3 regions of the Lentzea sp. NPDC058436 genome follow, and region 1 is predicted to be linked to each of the others. Evidence: riboswitches for the same ligand, from Rfam matches in the RefSeq annotation. Region 1 holds a riboswitch; each other region holds the start of a gene.

Evidence for each region. A riboswitch is a leader RNA that binds a small molecule or an ion and turns the genes downstream of it on or off. The one in region 1 is predicted to bind cobalamin.
Region 2: another riboswitch for cobalamin. It lies ahead of ACFWN2_RS02750 (ribonucleoside-diphosphate reductase subunit alpha); the one in region 1 lies ahead of cobN (cobaltochelatase subunit CobN).
Region 3: another riboswitch for cobalamin. It lies ahead of ACFWN2_RS45850 (FecCD family ABC transporter permease); the one in region 1 lies ahead of cobN (cobaltochelatase subunit CobN).

What each region holds. Positions count from the first base shown of each region.
Region 1 covers NZ_JBHXLF010000003.1:769,603-776,300, forward strand. The annotation lists gene cobN (cobaltochelatase subunit CobN) at 1-2,655, opposite strand, end outside; cobalamin riboswitch at 2,691-2,824, opposite strand; gene ACFWN2_RS17305 (hypothetical protein) at 2,833-3,828, shown strand; gene ACFWN2_RS17310 (precorrin-8X methylmutase) at 3,825-4,445, shown strand; gene ACFWN2_RS17315 (precorrin-2 C(20)-methyltransferase) at 4,442-5,893, shown strand; gene ACFWN2_RS17320 (cobalt-precorrin-6A reductase) at 5,865-6,632, opposite strand; gene cobM (precorrin-4 C(11)-methyltransferase) at 6,629-6,698, opposite strand, start outside.
Region 2 covers NZ_JBHXLF010000001.1:653,436-660,133, reverse strand. The annotation lists gene ACFWN2_RS02755 (ribonucleotide-diphosphate reductase subunit beta) at 1-911, opposite strand, end outside; gene ACFWN2_RS02750 (ribonucleoside-diphosphate reductase subunit alpha) at 908-3,250, opposite strand; cobalamin riboswitch at 3,363-3,571, opposite strand; gene ACFWN2_RS02745 (TetR/AcrR family transcriptional regulator) at 3,706-4,296, opposite strand; gene ACFWN2_RS02740 (DUF3500 domain-containing protein) at 4,345-5,424, opposite strand; gene ACFWN2_RS02735 (MFS transporter) at 5,448-6,698, opposite strand, start outside.
Region 3 covers NZ_JBHXLF010000042.1:70-6,767, reverse strand. The annotation lists gene ACFWN2_RS45865 (S8 family serine peptidase) at 1-1,920, shown strand, start outside; gene ACFWN2_RS45860 (3-isopropylmalate dehydrogenase) at 2,210-3,247, shown strand; gene ACFWN2_RS45855 (YciI family protein) at 3,313-3,732, opposite strand; cobalamin riboswitch at 3,814-3,961, shown strand; gene ACFWN2_RS45850 (FecCD family ABC transporter permease) at 3,995-5,017, shown strand; gene ACFWN2_RS45845 (ABC transporter ATP-binding protein) at 5,017-5,757, shown strand; gene ACFWN2_RS45840 (ABC transporter substrate-binding protein) at 5,754-6,698, shown strand, end outside.

The DNA of each region.
Region 1 (6,698 bases):
GAGCTCCTCCAGCGGAACCACTTCGAGGCCGGTGACGCGGCGCGACTGGTCGTCCCACACCGGCCGGACGCCGAGCAGCGAGAACACCTCGGCGATGTCGTCGCCTGCGGTGCGCATCGCGGACGTGCCCCAGACCGACAGGCCGACCGACGGCGGCCACTCGCCGTCGTTCTCGTCGCGGTAGCGGGCGAGCAGCGAGTCGGCCATCGCCTGGCCGGTCTCCCACGCGAGCCGTGACGGGATCGCCTTCGGGTCGACCGAGTAGAAGTTGCGGCCGGTCGGCAGCACGTTCACCAGGCCGCGCAACGGAGAACCCGACGGACCGGCCGGAACGTAGCCACCGTCCAGCGCGTGCAGGACGTTCGTCATCTCGTCCGTGGTGCGCGCGAGCCGGGGCACGACCTCGACGGCCGCGAACTCCAGGATCTTCCGCACGTCCTCGGAGGAGTGCAGACCCGCCGCGGCGGAACGGTCCCAGCCCGCGTCCTCCATGGCCTGGACGAGCGCGCGGGCCTCTTCCTCGATCGCGTCGACGTCTTCACGGGCGGTGCCGACCAGCCCGAGCGCCTCGCGCAGACCGGGCAGCGCGGCGACCTGACCGCCCCACATCTGCCGCGCCTGCAGCATCGCGAGCACGAGGTTGACCCGCACCGACCCGGTCGGCGCCTCGCCGAGGACGTGCAGGCCGTCGCGGATCTGGACGTCCTTGACCTCGCACAGCCAGCCGTCGACGTGCAGGATGAACTCGTCGAACTCCGCGTCGTGCGGCCGGTCGTCCAGGCCCAGGTCGTGGTCGAGCTTCGCGGCCTTGATCAGCGTCCAGATCTGCGCGCGGATGGCCGGCACCTTGGCCGGGTCCATCGCGGAGATGTTCCCGTACTCGTCGAGCAGCTGCTCCAGGCGCGCGATGTCGCCGTAGCTGTCGGCGCGGGCCATCGGCGGCACGAGGTGGTCGACCAGCGTGGCGTGCGCACGCCGCTTGGCCTGCGTGCCCTCACCGGGGTCGTTGACGAGGAACGGGTAGATCAGCGGCAGGTCGCCGAGCGCCGCGTCCGTGCCGCAGGACGCCGACATGCCGACCGTCTTGCCGGGCAACCACTCCAGGTTGCCGTGCTTGCCGACGTGCACGACCGCGTCCGCGCCGAAGTTCGACTCGATCCACCGGTACGCCGCGAGGTAGTGGTGCGACGGCGGCAGGTCCGGGTCGTGGTAGATCGCGATGGGGTTCTCGCCGAACCCGCGCGGCGGCTGCACGATCACCGCGACGTTGCCGGACCGCAGCGCGGCCAGCACGATCTCGCCGTCCTTCGACTTCGAGAAGTCCACGAACAACGAGCCGGGCGCCTCACCCCAGTGCTCCCGCATCGACTCGCGGAAGTCCTCGGGCAGCGTCTCGTGGAACTCGCGGTAGTCGGCCGCGGCGATGCGGATCGGGTTGCTCTCGAACTGCTCCTGCGTGAGCCAGTCGGCGTCCTGGCCACCGGCGGCGATCAACGCGTGGATCAGCTTGTCGCCGTCGAGCTCGTCGACGCCCGGCAGTTCGTCACCGATGTCGTACCCGTGCTCCCGCATGGCCTTCAGCAGCCGGACGGTCGACGCGGGCGTGTCGAGCCCGACCGCGTTGCCGATGCGCGAGTGCTTGGTCGGGTACGCCGACAGCATCACGACGACCTTGCGCTCGGCGACCGGGATGTGGCGCAACCGGCCGTGCCGCACGGCGATGCCCGCGACGCGCAGCGCCCGTTCCGGGTCGGCGACGTAGATCGTGAGGCCGTCCTCGTCGATCTCCTTGAAGGAGAACGGGACCGTGATGATCCGGCCGTCGAACTCGGGGATCGCGACCTGGGTCGCGGTGTCCAAAGGAGACAGTCCGTCGTCGTTCTCGTCCCACGTCTCGCGGCTCGACGTGAGGCACAACCCCTGCAGGATCGGCACGTCGAGAGCCGCGAGCGCACCGACGTCCCACGCGTCGTTGTCACCACCGGCGGACGCCTTGGCGGGGTTCGTGCCCCCCGCCGCGAGCACGGTCACGACGAGCGCGTCGGCCTGGCGCAACGTGTCGAGCAGCTCGGGCTCGGCGGTGCGCAACGAGGAGCAGAAGACCGGCAGTGCCTTACCGCCCTTGGCCTCGATCGCGTCGCACAGCGCGTGGACGAACGCCGTGTTCCCGGCGACGTGGTGCGCGCGGTAGTAGAGGACCGCGACCGTCGGACCGTTCTCCGGCGTGGTCTCGCGCTCCAGCACGCCCCAGCTCGGGGTGGCCGCGGGCGCCTCGAAGCCGTGACCGGTCAGCAGCACGGTGTCGGAGAGGAACTTGTGCAGCTCGGTGAGGTTCGCCGGGCCGCCGTGCGCGAGGTAGAGGTGCGCCTCCGCGCACACGCCGCCTGCCACCGTCGACAGCTCCATGAGCGCCGCGTCGGGCTGCATCTCGCCGCCGAGCACCACCACGGGCAGGCCGCAGGCGAGCAGCCAGTCGAGCCCCTCCTCCCACATCCGGCGGCCGCCGAGGATGCGCACGACGACGAGGTCGACACCGTCGACGAGCCCGGGAAGGTCCTCGACGGTGGTGCGCGCCGGGTTGCCGAGCCGGTACTCGGCACCGCTCGCACGCGCCGACAGCAGGTCGGTGTCGGAGGTCGACAGCAGCAGGATCACGCAGGGCTCCATCCCTCGTGGGGTCCTCGCCCCAGGTTGCGGGTGACTGGCGAAGCAGAGTTCCTGACTCCCAGCGGTTCGCTGGTCACAGTGGCGGGACCGCGCCGGATTCACACCGGCTTCCTCCTGCGCTTCGTCGTTCGGGCTCACCCTAACCGGCGGGTTACAGTCCGACCTATGCGTAGTCACCCGGATGCCTGCCCCGGCGCCGTCGAGCTGCACCAGGCGGCCGACGGCGGGCTGGCGCGCATCCGGGTGCCGGGTGGGACTCTTCCCGCTGCTCAGTGGGACGTCGTGCGGCTGGCGGCGTTGGAGCTCGGGAACGGCTCGGTGGAGCTGACCTCGCGGGCGAACCTCCAGATCAGGGGCCTGGCGGACGGCGTGGAGCTGGGCGCGCGACTGGCCGCGGCGGGCCTGCTGCCGTCGGCCACGCACGAGCGGATGCGCAACATCATCGCGGCGCCGCTGGAGGACAACCAGGCGCTGGTCGACGAGATCGACGCGGCACTGTGCGCGGACCCGGCGCTGGCGGAGCTGCCAGGGCGTTTCCTGCTCACGATCGGCGCCTCGGTGAGCGGGCTGGGCGGCGACTTCGGCCTGGTCAGCGCACCGGACGGCACGTTCTCCCTCCTCCTCGCCGGCGCCGACACCGGCGTCCGCGTGACCGACCCCGTCGACGCCGTCCTCACCGCCGCCCGCCTCTTCCAGCGGCTGCGCGGCCCGGCCTGGCGCCTGTCCGAAGTGGACGACGGTGTGCGAAAGATCACCGCTCACTTCGGCGCCACCGACGCCCCGCGCGTCACCCCGGCTGTGACACCTGTCGCACCTTCACCGTTGACCCCAGGGGTCCCACTCGGTCGCCTCGACGCGCGTCAGCTCCCCGGCGTCGGCCTGCGCCTGACCCCGTGGCGCGGCCTGGTCGTCCCCGCCGGCACCGACACGTCCGGCCTCATCACCGACCCGGCCTCCCCCTGGCACGGCGTCAGCGCCTGCACCGGCCGCCCCGGCTGCGCGAAGTCGCTGTCCGACGTCCGCGCCGACGCCCGTGCCTGGCTCGGGACCCCGCACAGGCGGCCCGTCCACTGGTCCGGTTGTGCCCGCCGCTGCGGTCGTCCCGCAGGCGAAGTGATCGAGTTCGTCGCGACCGGCGACGGCTACGAGGAGATCCGTTGACGCAGTACATCAGGGACGGGGCGGAGATCTACCGCCAGTCCTTCGCCACCATCCGCGCGGAGTCGGACCTCACCCGGTTCCCCGACGACGTCGCGAAGGTCGTCGTCCGCATGATCCACGCGTGCGGCATGACCGACCTCCCCCAGGACGTCGCGTTCTCGCCGAACGTCGTCCAGAACGCCCGCGCGGCACTACGCGACGGCGCGCCGATCCTGTGCGACGCCAACATGGTCGCGTCCGGCGTGACCCGCCGGCGGCTGCCCGCGGACAACGAAGTCCTTTGCCTCCTCCAAGATCCGCGCACACCGGACCTGGCCAAGAGCATCGGCAACACGCGCAGCGCCGCGGCGCTGGAGCTGCTCGCGGACCGGTTCGACGGCGCGGTGATCGCGATCGGCAACGCCCCCACCGCGTTGTTCCACCTCCTCGACCTGATCGCCCAAGGGGCCCCGCGTCCCGCCGCGATCCTCGGCATCCCCGTCGGGTTCATCGGGGCCGCGGAGTCCAAGGAAGCTTTGGCCGCAACGGATCTGGAGCACCTCGTGGTGCGCGGCCGGCGCGGCGGCAGTGCCATGACGGCGGCGGCCATCAACGCGATCGCGAGCGAGGAAGAATGACGGGCAAGCTCTACGGCGTCGGCCTGGGTCCCGGCGACCCGGAACTCGTGACGGTCAAGGCCGCGCGACTCATCACCGAGGCCGACGTGGTCGCGTTCCACAGCGCGCGGCACGGCAGGTCGGTGGCGAAGACCATCGCGGCGCCGTACTTCCGCGACGGCCAGATCATGGAACAGCTCGTCTACCCGGTCACCACCGAGGACACCGACGACTACCAGGGCGAGATCGACACCTTCTACGAGGAGGCAGCCGGCAAGCTCGCCGCGCACCTCGACGCGGGTCGGAACGTCGTCGTGCTCGCCGCCGGGGACCCGTTCTTCTACGGCTCCTACATGCACATGCACAAGCGCCTCAAAGACCACTACGAGTGGGAGGTCGTGCCCGGCGTGACGTCGGTGAGCGGTGCGAGCGCGGTCCTCGGCACCCCGCTCGTCGAACGCGACGAGGTGCTCACGATCCTGCCCGGCACGTTGCCGCCCGCCGAGCTCGCGAGCCGTCTCGCCGACACCGACAGTGCCGCGATCCTCAAGCTGGGCCGCACTTTCGGCAACGTCCGCGAGGCGCTCGAAGCGTCCGGACGACTCGACGGCGCCTGGTACGTCGAACGCGCCACCACCGGCAGGCAGAAGATGTCGCCGCTGGCGGACGTCGACCCCGAGACCGTCCCGTACTTCTCGCTGGCCCTGCTGCCGAGCCAGTCCAAGCCCGCCAAGCCGAAGGGCGAGGTCGTGGTCGTCGGACTCGGTCCCGGCGACCGCTCCTGGCTCACCCCGCAGGCCCGCCAGGAGCTGGAGGCCGCCGACGAACTGGTCGGCTACAGCACCTACCTGAACCGCGTTCCCCAGCGCCCTGGCCAGAACCGGCACTCCTCGCACAACCAGGTCGAGTCGGAACGCGCCGCCTTCGCCCTCGACCTCGCCCGCAAGGGCGCCCGCGTCGCCGTCGTCTCGTCAGGTGACCCCGGCGTCTTCGCCATGGCCACGGCGGTGCTGGAGGTCGCGGCGGAGACGGCGGACGTGCCGGTGCGCGTCATCCCCGGCGTCACGGCCGCGAACGCCGTGGCGGCCAAGGCGGGCGCACCGCTCGGGCACGACTACGCGGTGATCTCGTTGAGCGACAGGCTCAAGCCGTGGGACGTCATCGCCGAACGCCTGACCGCCACCGCGAAGGCCGACCTGGTGATCGCGATCTACAACCCGGCGTCGAAGGCCCGCACGCACCAGGTGGCGGACATGCGCGACCTGCTGCTCCAGCACCGCGCACCGGAGACGCCGATCGTCGTCGGACGCGACGTCGGCGGCCCGGAGGAAGAGATCCGCGTGCTCACGCTCGGCGAACTCGACCCGGCCACGATCGACATGCGCTGCCTGCTGATCATCGGCTCGTCGCAGACGGTCGTGACGCCCCAGGGCGTCGTCTTCACGCCCCGGCGGTACCCAACCAGCTGAGCGCGCCGTCCACGTCGGCCACCGTTTCCGCAGGTGGGAGTGGTGGCCGACGCACGACCACGACCGGCACCCCGAGCTGACGCGCGGCCTCCAGCTTGGCCGACGTCATCGCACCACCGCTGTCCTTGGTGACGAGCACGTCGATCTCCCGCGACCGCATCAGCTCCAGCTCACCGTCCACAGTGAACGGTCCGCGCGAGAGCAGCACCTCGATCCGTTGCGGCAGAGGCGGTTCCGGCGGCTCGACCATCCGCGCCAGGAACCACTGCGGGCACCCGGCGAACTCGCCGAGGTCCTGCCGCCCGGTCGTGAGGAAGACCCGCTCCCCCGGCAGCTCGCGTGCGGCCTCGGCCACGCTGTCGACCCACCGCCAGCCGGACTGCGGCGTGAAGCCCGGCCGCCGCAGGATCAGCAACGGCACACCGGCCTGCGAGCAGGCCTCGAAGGCGTTCGCGGTGATTCGCCGCGCGAACGGATGGGTCGCGTCGACCACGGCGTGGACATCGTTGTCGCGCAACCACTGCACGAGCCCGGCGACTCCGCCGAAGCCGCCGATGCGGACTTCGCCGGGAGGAAGGGCGGGACTGCTGACCCTGCCCGCCAGGGAGGAGACGACCGGACCGCGGAACACGGCGGGAGTGGTCAGGTCCGGGGTGCCGGCCGCGTGCGCTCCCACCTCCGGCACCACCCGCCGAGCCAGCTCCCGCGCCTCCCCCGTCCCGCCGAGGATGAGGATCATCGAACGCGCGTGGCCGAGTACAGGTGGCTGTCCGGGAACTGCGTCGCCCCGAGCACCCGCCCCACG
Region 2 (6,698 bases), on a different contig from region 1:
TTCTTGGAACCGTAGATCGGCTCGATGCCGAGCACCTGCAGCCGCCGGTCCGCGACGTGCTCCAAATAGGACCGCATGTCCGCCACCGACATGCCGGCGACACCGCCACCGAGCAGGTCCTCGGCGAACAGCACCTCGGCGTCGACGGCCTCGCGCAGCATCTGCTTGACCTCCTCGTACAACGAGTCGTCGAACAGGTCCGGCTCCTCGCGGCGCACGGTGTCCACGACGTCGAACGCGAACGCCATGTGCATCGACTCGTCGCGGAACACCCAGTTGGTGCCGGACGCCAGCCCGTTCAACAACCCGCGCGACCGCAGGAAGTACACGTACGCGAAGGCGCCGTAGAAGAACAGGCCCTCGATGCACGCGGCGAAGCAGATCAGGTTGAGCAGGAACGACCTGCGGTCCTCACGGGTGCGCAGCTCCGTGAGCGACGAGATCGAGTCGATCCACTTGTAGCAGAACTCGGCCTTGGCGCGGATCGACGGGATGGTCTCGACGGCGGCGAACGCGTCGGCCCGGTCGTTCTCGTCGGGCAGGTAGGTGTCGAGCAGCGTCAGGTAGAACTGGACGTGCACGGCCTCCTCGAACAGCTGCCGCGACAGGTAGAGGCGGGCCTCCGGCGCGTTGACGTGCTCGTAGAGGTTCAGGACCAGGTTGTTCGCGACGATCGTGTCGCCGGTCGCGAAGAACGCGACGAGGCGGTTGACCAGGTGCCGTTCGGCCTCGGAGAGCTTGTTCAGGTCGGCGAGGTCCGAGTGGAGGTCGACCTCCTCGACGGTCCAGGTGTTCTTGATCGCGTCGCGGAAGCGCTCGTAGAACAGCGGGTAGCGCATGGGCCGCAGGGTGAGGTCCATGCCGGGGTCGAGCAGGGCGTTCTTGCGGGCGGTGCTGGAGAGCGCGGTCACTGGCAGGCCTCACATGCTTCGGGGTTTTCGAGGGAACAGGCGATCGCTTCGTCCGACGTGACGGTCGGGACGGCGACGGTCGCCTGCTGGATGCGCGTCGCGGGGCGGGAGCGCAGGTAGTACGTGGTCTTGAGCCCGGCCTTCCAGGCGTAGAGGTACATCGAGGAGAGCTTGCCGATCGTCGGCGAGGCGACGAACAGGTTCAGCGACTGGCTCTGGTCGATGTACGGGCCGCGCGCGGCGGCCAGTTCGATCAGCGCCTTCTGCGGCAGCTCCCAGGCGGTGCGGAACAGCGAGCGCACGTCCTCCGGCAGTTCGACCAGACCCTGCGCGGAACCGTCGTCCTGCTTGAGCCGGTTGCGGATCGCCTCAGTCCACAGGCCGCGCGACTTCAGCTCGCGCACCAGGTAGGAGTTGATCTGCAGGAACTCACCGGACAGCGTCTCGCGCTTGAACGTGTTCGACACCTGCGGCTCGATGCACTCGAAGCAGCCGGCGATCGAGGCGATCGTCGCGGTCGGCGCGATGGCGATCAGCAGCGAGTTGCGCAGGCCGTGCTCGCTGACGCGTTCACGCAGGGCGCTCCACCGCTCGGTCTGCGTGGGCGTGACGCCCCACAGGTCGGGCTGCAGATCTCCCTTGGCGGCACGGGTCTCCGCGAACGCCGGGTGCGCGCCCGCCGACGAGGCCAGCTCCGCCGACGACTCCAGCGCCGTCAGGTAGATCTCCTCGGCGATGCGCGTCGACAGCTCGCGCGCCTCCGGTGAGTCGAACGGCAGGCGCAGCTTGAAGAACACGTCCTGCAGGCCCATGACACCAAGGCCCACCGGGCGCCAGCGCGGGTTGGAGCGCGCCGCCTGCTCGGTCGGGTAGTAGTTGATGTCGATCACGCGGTCGAGGAACACGACCGCGGTGCGGACCGTGGAGCGCAGCCGGTCCCAGTCGATGCCGGAGCCCTCGACGTGGGCGCCGAGGTTGACCGAGCCGAGGTTGCAGACCGCGGTCTCCTCGTCGCTGGTGACCTCGAGGATCTCCGTGCACAGGTTCGACAGGTGGATGACGTTGGACGGCGACGCGGTCTGGTTGCTCGTGCGGTTCGCGGTGTCCTTGAACGTCATCCAGCCGTTGCCGGTCTGGGCGAGCGTGCGGATCATCCGTCCGTAGAGGTCACGAGCCTTGACCGTGCGCACGGCACGACCGGCCTCCTCCGCGCCGCGGTAGGCGCGGTCGAACTCGTCGCCCCACAGGTCGACCAGCTCCGGGACCTCGTCCGGGTCGAACAGCGACCAGTCCTGGTCGGCCTCGACGCGGCGCATGAACTCGTCGGGGATCCAGTTGGCCAGGTTGAGGTTGTGCGTGCGGCGCGCGTCCTCACCGGTGTTGTCGCGCAGCTCCAGGAACTCCTCGACGTCCGGGTGCCACGTCTCCAGGTACACGCAGGCGGCGCCCTTGCGGCGGCCGCCCTGGTTGACCGCCGAGACCGATGCGTCGAGCGTGCGCAGCCACGGCACGATGCCGTTGGAGTGGCCGTTCGTGCCGCGGATCAGCGCACCCCTCGAACGCACCCGCGACCACTGGACGCCGATGCCGCCGGCGAACTTCGACAGCCGGGCGATCTGCTTGTACCGGTCGTAGATCGACTCCAGCTCGTCCTTCGGGGAGTCGAGCAGGTAGCACGAGGACATCTGGGTGTGCTGCGTGCCGGAGTTGAACAGGGTCGGCGAGCTGGGCAGGTACGCCAGCGACGACATCAGCCGGTAGAAGTCGATGGCCTCGGCCGCGGTGTGCGAGAGGCCGCACGCGACGCGCAGCAGCCAGTACTGCGGCTGCTCGATGACGGTCCGCCTGGAAGGGTGGCGCAGCAGGTAGCGGTCGTAGACCGTGCGCAGGCCGAAGTACTCGAACCGCCGGTCGCCGTCGAGGTCGATGGCGTCGTCGAGCTTGCGGGCGTTGGCGGCCACGAACTTCGCGGTCGCGTCGCCGATCAGGCCCTCGGCGTGGCCGAGCGCGATGCTCTGGCTGAAGGACTGGATGCCGGTCCGGCGCACCTCCTTCTCGATGAAGGCGGCCAGCAGCCCGGCGGCGAGCTTCGAGTACTCGGGCTCCTCCGAGACCAGCGCGGCGGCGGTCTGGATCGAGAGCTTGTCCAGCTCCTCGGTGGTCGCGCCGTCGTAGAGGCCGCTGATCGTCTTGGTGGCGACCCGGAGCGGATCCACGTCGTGCAGACCGACCGTGCAGCGCTCCACCGCGCGCACGATCTTGTTCAGGTCAACCGGTTCGAGCGAACCGTTGCGTTTCTTGACGCGCATAGTGGTGGTGACCGTGTCGACCGCCGTCACTGCTCTCTCCTCGCGAGCTAGGTGTGACCACGAGGACAGCGAGGAGCGAACGGGCGCGCGCGACCGCCACGTCCTCCCGCCCTCCCTCGGGGCCTCGGACTCCCGCACGTGTGGGCACGTGCGGGGCGCTGGCAGGTCTTCGGACTCGCGGGCACGCCTGGTGGCTCCTACCGGCCGTCGCTTCCCAGACGTTTCGCGTCCAGTGCTTCTGACGGCTTTCGTTCCCGTTCACCGCTGCGGGGCAGTCCCGGATTCACACCGGGTTCCCTCTTGCGACGACCGATCTGGATGATCGGCCGAACCAGCTGCGAGCACCATACATGGGTGCGGTCGAGCCATCCGCAACTACATCTAGTGGGCGTGTCGCCCGGTTGGAGCAGCTCCAAACGATCACGCGCGGGAACCGGTGATCACGACCGGGCGCGGTTCGGCAGCCGTCGTGGAGCGTCGGTGGCTCAGTCGGCCGCCAGCTCACGGACGGCGGCGACCAGTGCCGGCGCGAAGGCCCGCACCGAGCCGCCGGGCACGGCCGCGCCGGTCAGCCCCAGGTAGAACGCCGGCCCGGTCAGCACCGCCATCGCCGCGTCGAGCGGAGTCCCTGGCGGAAGCTCACCCCGGCTGATGCCGCGTTCCAGCACCGCGCGCGACGGTCCGTCGAACAGCGCCGCCGAACCGACGAGCCGCGCCACCTCCGGGTCGTGCTGCGCCTCGCCCAGCAACGCGCGGTACGCGGTGCCGGCGTGCGACCCGGTCAGAAAGCCTTCTACAGCCTCAAGATACGTGCTCACGTCGTCGAGAAGCGTGGCCTGGGGCGGTTTCGTGAGCTCCTCGACGGCATCGGTGATCGCCGCCTCGAACAGGACCTCCGCCTTGGTCGACCACCAGCGGTACACGGTCTGGCGGCCGACGCCCGCTCGTTCCGCGATCCCCTTCATCGTCAGGGCCGCGTAACCGACCTCGACGAGCAGGTCGTCGACCGCGTGCAGGATCGCGGTGCGCGCCTGTTCACTGCGCGGCCGGCCGACCCGCTGCCTGTCCTCACCCATGGCGGCAGCATACCGAGACAGCGTGGGCCGAATCGGTCTCGGCGCCGCTCACGGACGGGTGCCGCCGTAGTCGGTCACCCGGTCCCTCCACACCGAGTGCGGGTGTGGTTCGTCCGTCGACCACCCGCCTTCGAGTTGCAGTTCCAGCCACAGGGAAGGGCCGTCAATGCGCACGTAGTCGCCGGTGTCGTTCAGGGCGGTGGAGCCGCTCCAGGCGATGTGCGTCGCGTCGAGTTCTCGTTCGTACTTGGCCATGATCGCCGCGGCGCTGACGTCGTCGACGTCGCCCACGTAGGTCCTGATCGCGGCGATCACGAGGTCCCGCTGGCCCGCGTCGAGCGAGGCGACGGGGACGCCTTCCCGGCGGTCCGGGAACTTCCAGTCGTTGCCCGGTCCGAGAAGCAGGTGGCCGCTCCGCAGCTCGGCCGCGTCCTTCTGGTTCTGCGTCAGGGATCCGAGCATCGCCTGGAACGCGCGCAGCTCCTCGCCCTCGGGTTCGTACGTGGTGCCCTGGTACTCGAACGGGGCGCGTGGCTCGATCGCGCGGAACGACGGCGTGGCACCGATGAGCCTGCCGTCGCGGTAGGTGTTGGTGACCGCTGTGTGGTGTCCGCCGAACTGCAGCTGCCACAGTCCTGTCTCGGACGGTTCTCCCAGGAACGCCAAGCGGAAGTGACCGCGGCCGTACGCGTCACCGGCGCCGATGCTGTGCAGGTGGTCGTCGGCGATGAGGTGCTGACGCAGCTGGTCCGCTCCCTGGTTCGGAGCCGAGCCCATCGCGGTCGCCAGCAGGACGTGCAGGCTCTCCCACTGCTGTTCGGACAGCGTGCCGAGGTCGAGGCCGAGGCGGCCGTCCTCGTGGAGGTCCGCCTGCGGGTAGGTGTGCCAGCGCGCCGCGTTCTCGAACGTGTAGGGCTGGTGGAGCTGGGCCCGTTGCTGTTCGGACAGCAGCGCCCGGAACTCGCCGGCGCGGGCGAGCAGCTGCGGGTACGCCTGCCCGTGCGGGGCGGACGCGCGGGGAGGCGCGGCCGGGCTCGTGTCCGGAGTGGACGGTGGAAGCAACCCGCAGGCGCTCAGGAACAGGACGGGAACCGCCGCCAACGAACGGCTCTTTCCGGCTCTGGTCATGGTGGTGTTCCTCTTCGTGTTGTTCAGGAGGCCGAGCTGGACGCCCTGCGGGCGAGGTTCCCCGGCCTGGAGATGAGCGCCACGACGATCGCGCCCGTGACGAGGGTGATCCCCGCACCGATCCGCAGGGCGGTGCTCCCGCCCGTGACGAAGGCGTCGATGATCCCGTTGTGCTCCCACGGCGCAGCGCTCAGCGCGGACGCCACGGTGCGTGGCAGCGGATCAAGTGATTGCAGCGCAAGGGGAAGGTGAGCGGAGAAGCTCACCACGGCGATGGTGCCGACCACCGCGATCCCGAGCGCGCTGCCCAGTTCGCGGGTCGCCGACTGCAGACCTCCCGCGACTCCGGCCTGTTCGGGCGGCAGCCCTGCGGTCAGCTCGGACGTGAGCGTGGGCAGCGCCAGGGCGAACCCGATGCCCACGACCACCAGCCAGAAGGCGTAGAAGCCGAACGACTGCCTGGTCGCGAACGACAGTCCCACAAGTCCCGTGCAGATCGCGAGAAAGCCCCCGCCGAGGATCAGCGGAACGCCCACGCGGGTGACCAGGCGAGGGAGGAACCGCGTGCCGAGCAGGATCGGCCCGGCGAGCGGCAGGGTGGCGAGTCCCGCCAGGAGAACGGGGAATCCCCTGCCGTACTGCAGGAGCGATGCGTTGAGGTAGAACAGGCCGAAGCTGCCGAACCAGGTCACGAGCATGCCCAGGCTCGCGCCGGCGAGCAGCCGTCCGCGGAACAGGCGTGGATCCAGCACCGGGTGCTCGACCCGCAGCTCGACCAGCACCCAGACCACGGCCAGCACCCCGGCGAGCACGAAGGCGCCGAGCACCAGCGCGCTGTCCCAGCCGACCTCCGGTGCTTCGATGATGCCGACGAGCAGCACCACGGACGTGGCGACCAGCAGCAGCGTTCCCGCCGGATCGAGGCGCCGGAAGGTGCGCGGACTGGTTCCGGCGAGGGCGGCGATCGCGGCGACGCAGACCAGCGCGAACGGCACGACGCCCCAGAAGAGCGTCTGCCAGCGGCCGGTGCTGAGCAGCGCCGCACCACCGGTGTTCCCGAGAACGCCGCCGATCCCGCTGATGGCGCCCCAGAGTGCGAGCGCGCCACGCCGGCGTTCGGGCCTCGTCGCGTGCACGAGGACACCGACGCAGTTGGGCAGCACCAGCGCGGCACCGAGTCCGGAGAGGACACGTCCGGAGAGCATGACCGGCAGGCCGGTGGACAACGCCGACACGACCGCGCCGAGCGCGAAGACCACCAGGCCGGTCAGCAG
Region 3 (6,698 bases), on a different contig from region 1:
GCGGGCAAGTTCGTGTGGCTGGAGTGGGACGACAACGACGCGACGCGCCGCTGTGGTTCGGCCGCCCGCGCGAACAACGTGCAGGCCGCGGGCGGTCAGGGCGTGCTCCTGTCGTCCACTTTGGAGAACTTCGCGGCGGGCATCGCGGGCAACGCGGCCATCCCGATGTTCCAGTTCACCGGCTCGGCCACCGCGGCGGTCCGCCCGGCGCTCGACGCGGGCACGCTGGTCGTCCGCCTCGCGGGTGACCTGCGCACCTCGACGCCGACGTACGACCAGTCCATTTCGGACACTCCGAGCTCGTTCACCAGCCGCGGCACCCGCGGCCAGTCGATCAAGCCGGACGTCGCAGCCCCCGGTGACACGATCTCGTCGACCGCCGTCGGTTCCGGCAACGACCGCCTGGTGATCTCCGGTACGTCGATGGCGTCCCCGCACGTCGCCGGCATCGCCGCCCTGGTCCGCCAGGCGCACCCGGACTGGACGCTCGAGGAGGTCAAGGCCTCGATCATGAACACCGCCGGTGCGGACGTGAAGGAGAACGGCAAGACCTTCGCCCCCAACCGGGTCGGCACCGGCCGCGTGGACGGCAAGTCCGCGATCGACAACCAGGTCCTCGCGTACGTCGAGGAGGACAACGGTTACGTCAGCGCGAACTTCGGCGTCGTCGAGGTCTCGAAGCCGGTCTCGCTGTCCAAGACCATCAAGATCGTCAACAAGTCCACGAAGTCCGTGGAGTACAAGGTCGGCTACACCGCGGCCACGACGATCCCCGGCGTGAGCTACGTGCTCTCGCAGGACAAGGTGAAGCTGAGCCCGCGCGGCATCGCGCGCGTCAAGGTCACCCTGAAGATCACCGACCCGAAGGCCCTGCGCAAGACGGTCGACTCGACGGTCGAGCCGCTCCAGCTCGACGTGCCGCGGCAGTTCCTCGCGGACGCCTCCGGTCGCGTGACGTTCACGCCGACCGCCGGCGCCACGGTGCCGCTGCGCCTGTCGGTGTACTCGGCGCCGAAGCCGGTCGCGGACATCAACACCGCGTCCAGCCTCAAGTTCCGCGGCAACGACAAGCAGGCCGTGCTGAACCTGACCGGCAAGGGCATCGACCAGGGCTCGGGCTCGCAGGCCTACCGCTCGCTGGTCAGCGTTCTCGAACTGCAGGCCCAGTCGCCGAAGCTGCGCGACTGCCGCCGCAACGTCACCGAGAACTGCGCGCTCAACGAGACCGCCAAGGGCGGCGACCTCCGCTACGTCGGCGCGGCCTCCACGGCCCCGCTCGCCAAGGCGCAGGGCAAGCCCGAGGAGGCGCTGCTCGCGTTCGGTGTCGCGACCTGGGGCAACTGGTACAACCTGGGCAAGAACACCATTCCGTTCGTCGACATCGACACCAACGGTGACGGCACCGCGGACTTCGAGGTGTTCGCCACCCGCCTGACCGACACCGACCTGCTGGTCGCGTCCACCGTGGACCTGAAGACGGGCGAGACCGTCGACATCCAGGGCGTGAACGGCCTGTTCGGCGACGTCGACGCGAACGTCCAGGACACCAACGTCGTCGTCCTGCCGGTGCTGCTGAGCGCACTCGGCATCGACGCGACGAAGGACACGGCGCGCCTGTCGTACGTCGTGGGCACCGCGGGCTACTACGTGGCGCCGGGCAACGCGAACAAGCTGATCGACGTGATCGACCGCAACCTGTCCTTCGACCCGCTCAAGCCGGGTCTGTGGGCGCAGGGCGGCGGCGACGCGGCGCTCTCGTACGTCGCGAAGCCGGGCACCGCGCTCGTGGTGAACAAGGACGAGGCCGCGCTGAAGGCCGACAAGTCCGAGGGCCTGCTGGTCCTCAACCACCACAATGCCAACGGTGACCGCGCGTCGGTCGTCACGGTGAAGTCGAGCGGCCGGGGCGGCGCCTACTAGTAGCCCGCCAGGTCGGATGTTTCACGAGAGGCCCGGTTCTCCCTCGGAGAGCCGGGCCTCTCGGCACGTCACGGTCCGGAACTGCCTGCCGTCACCCCTTGACGCGACCCCGTTCCTGCGGTCGAGTGACACCCGAAAGTGGGGTATAGGCCGTGTGGGTGTCCCGCAGTACGGGAGATAACACCCCGATGGGGTGTCCGGCATGCGGTGAGCGCCCGCGATGCCGGTAGCCTTTCGCGTGAGGAAAATAGTCCCACCAATTGGGGACTGACACCTGGGAGGTGTGTGGATGCGGCTCGCAGTGATCCCAGGAGACGGGATCGGGCCCGAGGTCATCGCTGAGGCCCTGAAGGTCCTCGGAGAGGTCGTTCCGGCGGCCGAGATCACTCGCTACGACCTCGGCGCGGCGCGCTGGCACGCCACGGGAGAGTTGTTGCCCGAGTCGGTGCTGGGGGAGCTTCGCCAGCACGACGCGATCCTGCTCGGCGCGGTCGGCGACCCGTCGGTGCCGAGCGGAATTCTGGAGCGCGGGCTGCTGCTGCGGCTGCGCTTCGAGCTCGACCACCACGTGAACCTCCGCCCTGCTCGTCTCTACCCCGGTGTCCGCAGCCCGCTCGCGGACCCGCCGGAGATCGACATGGTGGTGGTGCGCGAGGGCACCGAGGGCCCGTACGCGGGCAACGGCGGCCTGCTCCGCAAGGACACGCCGCACGAGATCGCCACCGAGGTCTCGCTGAACACCTCGTTCGGCGTCGAGCGGGTGGTCAGGGACGCGTTCGCGCGTGCCTCGAACCGCCAGCGCCGGCACCTGACGCTGGTGCACAAGACGAACGTCCTCACGCACGCCGGCTCGTTGTGGTCGCGCGTCGTGGAGGAGGTCTCGCTGCAGCACCCGGACGTCACCGTGGCCTACCAGCACGTGGACGCGGCGACCATCCACCTGGTCACCGACCCGGGCCGCTACGACGTGATCGTCACGGACAACCTGTTCGGCGACATCCTGACCGACCTCGCCGCCGCCGTCACGGGTGGCATCGGCCTGGCCGCGTCGGGGAACATGGACGTCACGCGTCGCAACCCGTCGATGTTCGAGCCGGTGCACGGTTCGGCGCCGGACATCGCGGGCCAGGGCATCGCGGACCCGACGGCCGCCGTGCTGTCGGTCGCGCTGCTGCTCGACCACCTGGGCGAGCACGAGTCGGCGCGCCGGATCGAGGCCTCCGTGGCCTTTGATCTCGCGACCAGGGACCACCAGTCGCCTGGGGCCACCTACGCCATCGGCGACCGTCTCGCGGCACTCGTGTCGTCGAACGTCCGCACGGGCTGAGGTTCAGACGTTTTGAAGCCCGGCCGGGATCTTCCCGGCCGGGCTTCGGCGTTTCTCAGCGCTGGTCAGAGCTGGCCGTTGGCCTCACGCCACGCGCGCTCCTTCTGGATCCACTCGTTGTCCTGCGGGAACTCGTCGATCGTCGGCACGCGGCGGATCTCGGTCTTGAAGCCCGGCCCGGCCATCGGCATGCGCTTCGCCCACTCGACCGCTTCCTGGATCGAGGCGACGTTGAGCAGGTAGAAGCCGTTGAACAGCTCCTTGGTCTCGCCGTACGGGCCGTCCGTGATGACCGCCGGCTCGGAGGAGTAGTCGACGACGACGCCCTCGGACGGGTCGGAGAGGCCCTCGGCGGCCAGCAGCACACCGGCGCGGATGAGCTCGTCGTTGAACGCGCCGACCGTCTCCAGCATCTTGTCGAAGTCGAACTCGCCCATGTTCTCGAAGGCCTCGTCGGTGGCGCGCATGATCAGCATGTACTTCACGGTGTGTCTCCTCGTTCGTGTCTCGTTCGCTGACGTCCAGAGGTCGAACGGGCGCGGTGCCGGATCGACATCACACCCGGAAAATTTTCGAACTTCCTGTTTTCGCAGGTAGGGTCACCGAAGTCGTGCGTGGGGGAAGACCGGTCGAAGTCCGGCGCTGACCCGCAACGGTAGGTCCCCCTGGGCGGGGGGACGAGCCCGAACACCCGTGCACGGTGGACCGAGGAACCAACTCCTGCCGTGGACTGCGGGAAGGGCATCAGTGATCTCCAAGATCAGCGCGCTCGTCGGCGTGCTCGTCGTCAGCATCGTCGCGGGCGTGGCGCTCGGCCCCGTCTCCGTTCCGTTCGACGTCACGGTCGAGCTGCTCTGGGAGGCCCTGCGCGGCGGCACGATCCCCGCGGACCTCGTCGGGCAGTACCACATCGTCTGGGACATCCGGCTGCCCCGCGTCCTGCTGGCGGCGGTCGTGGGCGCGGGCCTGAGCACGGTCGGCGTCGCGATCCAGGCGATGGTCCGCAACGCCCTCGCCGACCCGTACGTGCTCGGCATCTCGTCGGGCGCGAGCGTGGGCGCGACGGCCGTGGCGACGCTCGGCGTGCTGTCCGGTCTCGGCGTCTACGCGCTGTCGGTCGGCGCGTTCGTGACGGGTCTCGGCGCCACGGCCCTGGTCTACATCACCGCGCGCACGAGCCGAGGGCTCACACCGTTGCGGCTGGTCCTGACCGGAACCGCGCTGGCGTACGGGTTCTCCGCCGTGGCGATGCTGCTGGTGTTCCAGGCGCCGCACGGGGAGGCGGCGCGGTCGGCCATGTTCTGGCTGCTCGGCAGCCTCGGTGGCGCGAGCTGGACGTCGTTGCCGATCGCCGCCGTCGTGACGGCACTCGGCATCGCGTACCTGATGACCAGGGCCCGGCAGCTGAACGCGCTGGCGATGGGCGACGAGACCGCGACGACGCTCGGCGTGCCGGTCAACCGGTTCCGCACGCACCTCTTCATCGTCACCGCGGGCATCACGGGCGTGCTCGTGGCGGTCAGCGGCGCGGTGGGCTTCGTCGGGCTGATGCTGCCGCACCTCACCCGCATGGTCGTGGGCGCGGACCACCGCAAGGTCCTCCCGCTCGCACCGCTCGCCGGAGCGTCGTTCCTGGTCTGGGTCGACGTGGCCGCCCGGATGCTCGCGGCGCCCGAGGAGCTGCCGCTCGGCGTCATCACGGCCGCGATCGGCGTGCCGTGCTTCATCTTCCTCATGCGCCGCAAGACCTACGTGTTCGGAGGACGTTGATGCGCGTCGACATCGACCACGTCACGGTCCGCGGCATCATCACGGACATCACCCTGCAGGCCTGCGACGAGGTCGTCGGCATCGTCGGCCCGAACGGCAGCGGCAAGTCCACGACGTTGCGCTGCGTCTACCGCGCCCTGAAGCCGGACTCGGGCGCCGTGCTGATCGACGGCGAGAACGTCCACAAGCGACAGCACATCGCCCGCGACCTCGCGGCCCTGTCGCAGGAGTCGCAGGTCGAGTTCGACTTCACGGTCGCCGAGGTCGTGGAGATGGGCCGCCTGCCGCACGAACGCGACTCCGCCCGCGACCGGCGCGTGGTGGGCGACGCACTGGACACAGTGGACGTCGCGCACCTCGCCTCACGCAGCTTCCTGAGTCTCTCCGGCGGCGAACGCCAGCGCGTGCTCATCGCCCGCGCACTGGCCCAGGAACCTCGCGTGCTCGTGCTGGACGAGCCGACCAACCACCTCGACATCCGGCACCAGCTGGAGGTGCTCGCCCTGGCGCGAGGCCTGGGCATCACCGTGCTCACCGTCCTGCACGACCTGAACCTCGCCGCGTCCTACTGCGACCGCCTGCACGTGCTCGACGAGGGACGGCTGGTCGCCTCCGGCACCCCGGCGGAGGTCCTCGTCCCGGAACTGATGGCCAAGGTTTTCCACGTCACCGCGCACGTAGTGCGGCACCCGACAACGGGAGTTCCCCAGCTCCTGTTCGACCAGGAGGTCACCCCTTGAGAACCGCACTCGTCACAGCGGCCCTGCTGCTCGTCTCCGGCTGTGGCGCCACGGTCGCGAAGGACCCCGCCGCGTCCGACCCGGTGACCGTCACGAACTGCGGCCAGCAGGTCACCTTCGACAAGGTTCCGTCCAAAGTGGTCACCAACGACACCGGCATCACCGAGATGATGTTCGCGTTGGGCCTCAAGGACCGCATGGCGGGCTACGTGGTGAACGGCCTGAAGACGGTCGACGTGCAGACCTCCCCGTGGAAGGCCGACTTCGAGAGCGGCAAGCACCTGTCCGACAAGATCTCCAAGGAGGTCGTGCAGGGCGTCAACGCGGACCTGGTGTTCGCCGGCTGGAACTACGGGTTCAGCGAGAGCACCGGCTTCACCCCGGACGCGTTGAAGGAGCTGGGGATCGGCACGTACCTGCTGACCGAGGCGTGCCGCAACGGCACCGGCAAGCAGCGCGGCATCATGCCCGCGCTGGACGCGCTGTACACGGACCTGCGCAACCTCGGGAAGATCTTCCGCGTCGAGGCCAAGGCGGAGGAGCTGATCAAGGGGTACCAGGAGCAGATCGCCTCCGCCGGGCGGCTGATGGAGGGCAAGCCGCGGCCGAAGGTGTTCCTGTACGACAGCGGGCAGGACCAGCCGTTCACGTCAGGGAAGAACGCGGCGCCGCAGGACGTGATCTCCAAGGCCGGTGGGGACAACATCTTCGGGGACCTCAACGACAGCTGGACCACCGTGAACTGGGAGACGGTGGTGCAGCGCAACCCCGATGTCGTGCTGATCGTGGACTACGCGGACGGTGAGGCGAACACGCCCGAGGAGAAGCAGCGGTTCCTGGAGGGGTACGCGCCGCTGGCCAACTCGCCCGCGGTCAAGGGGAAGCGGTTCTTCTCGCTGCCCTACGCCGCGTTGGTGGAGGGGCCTCGGAACGCGGCTTCC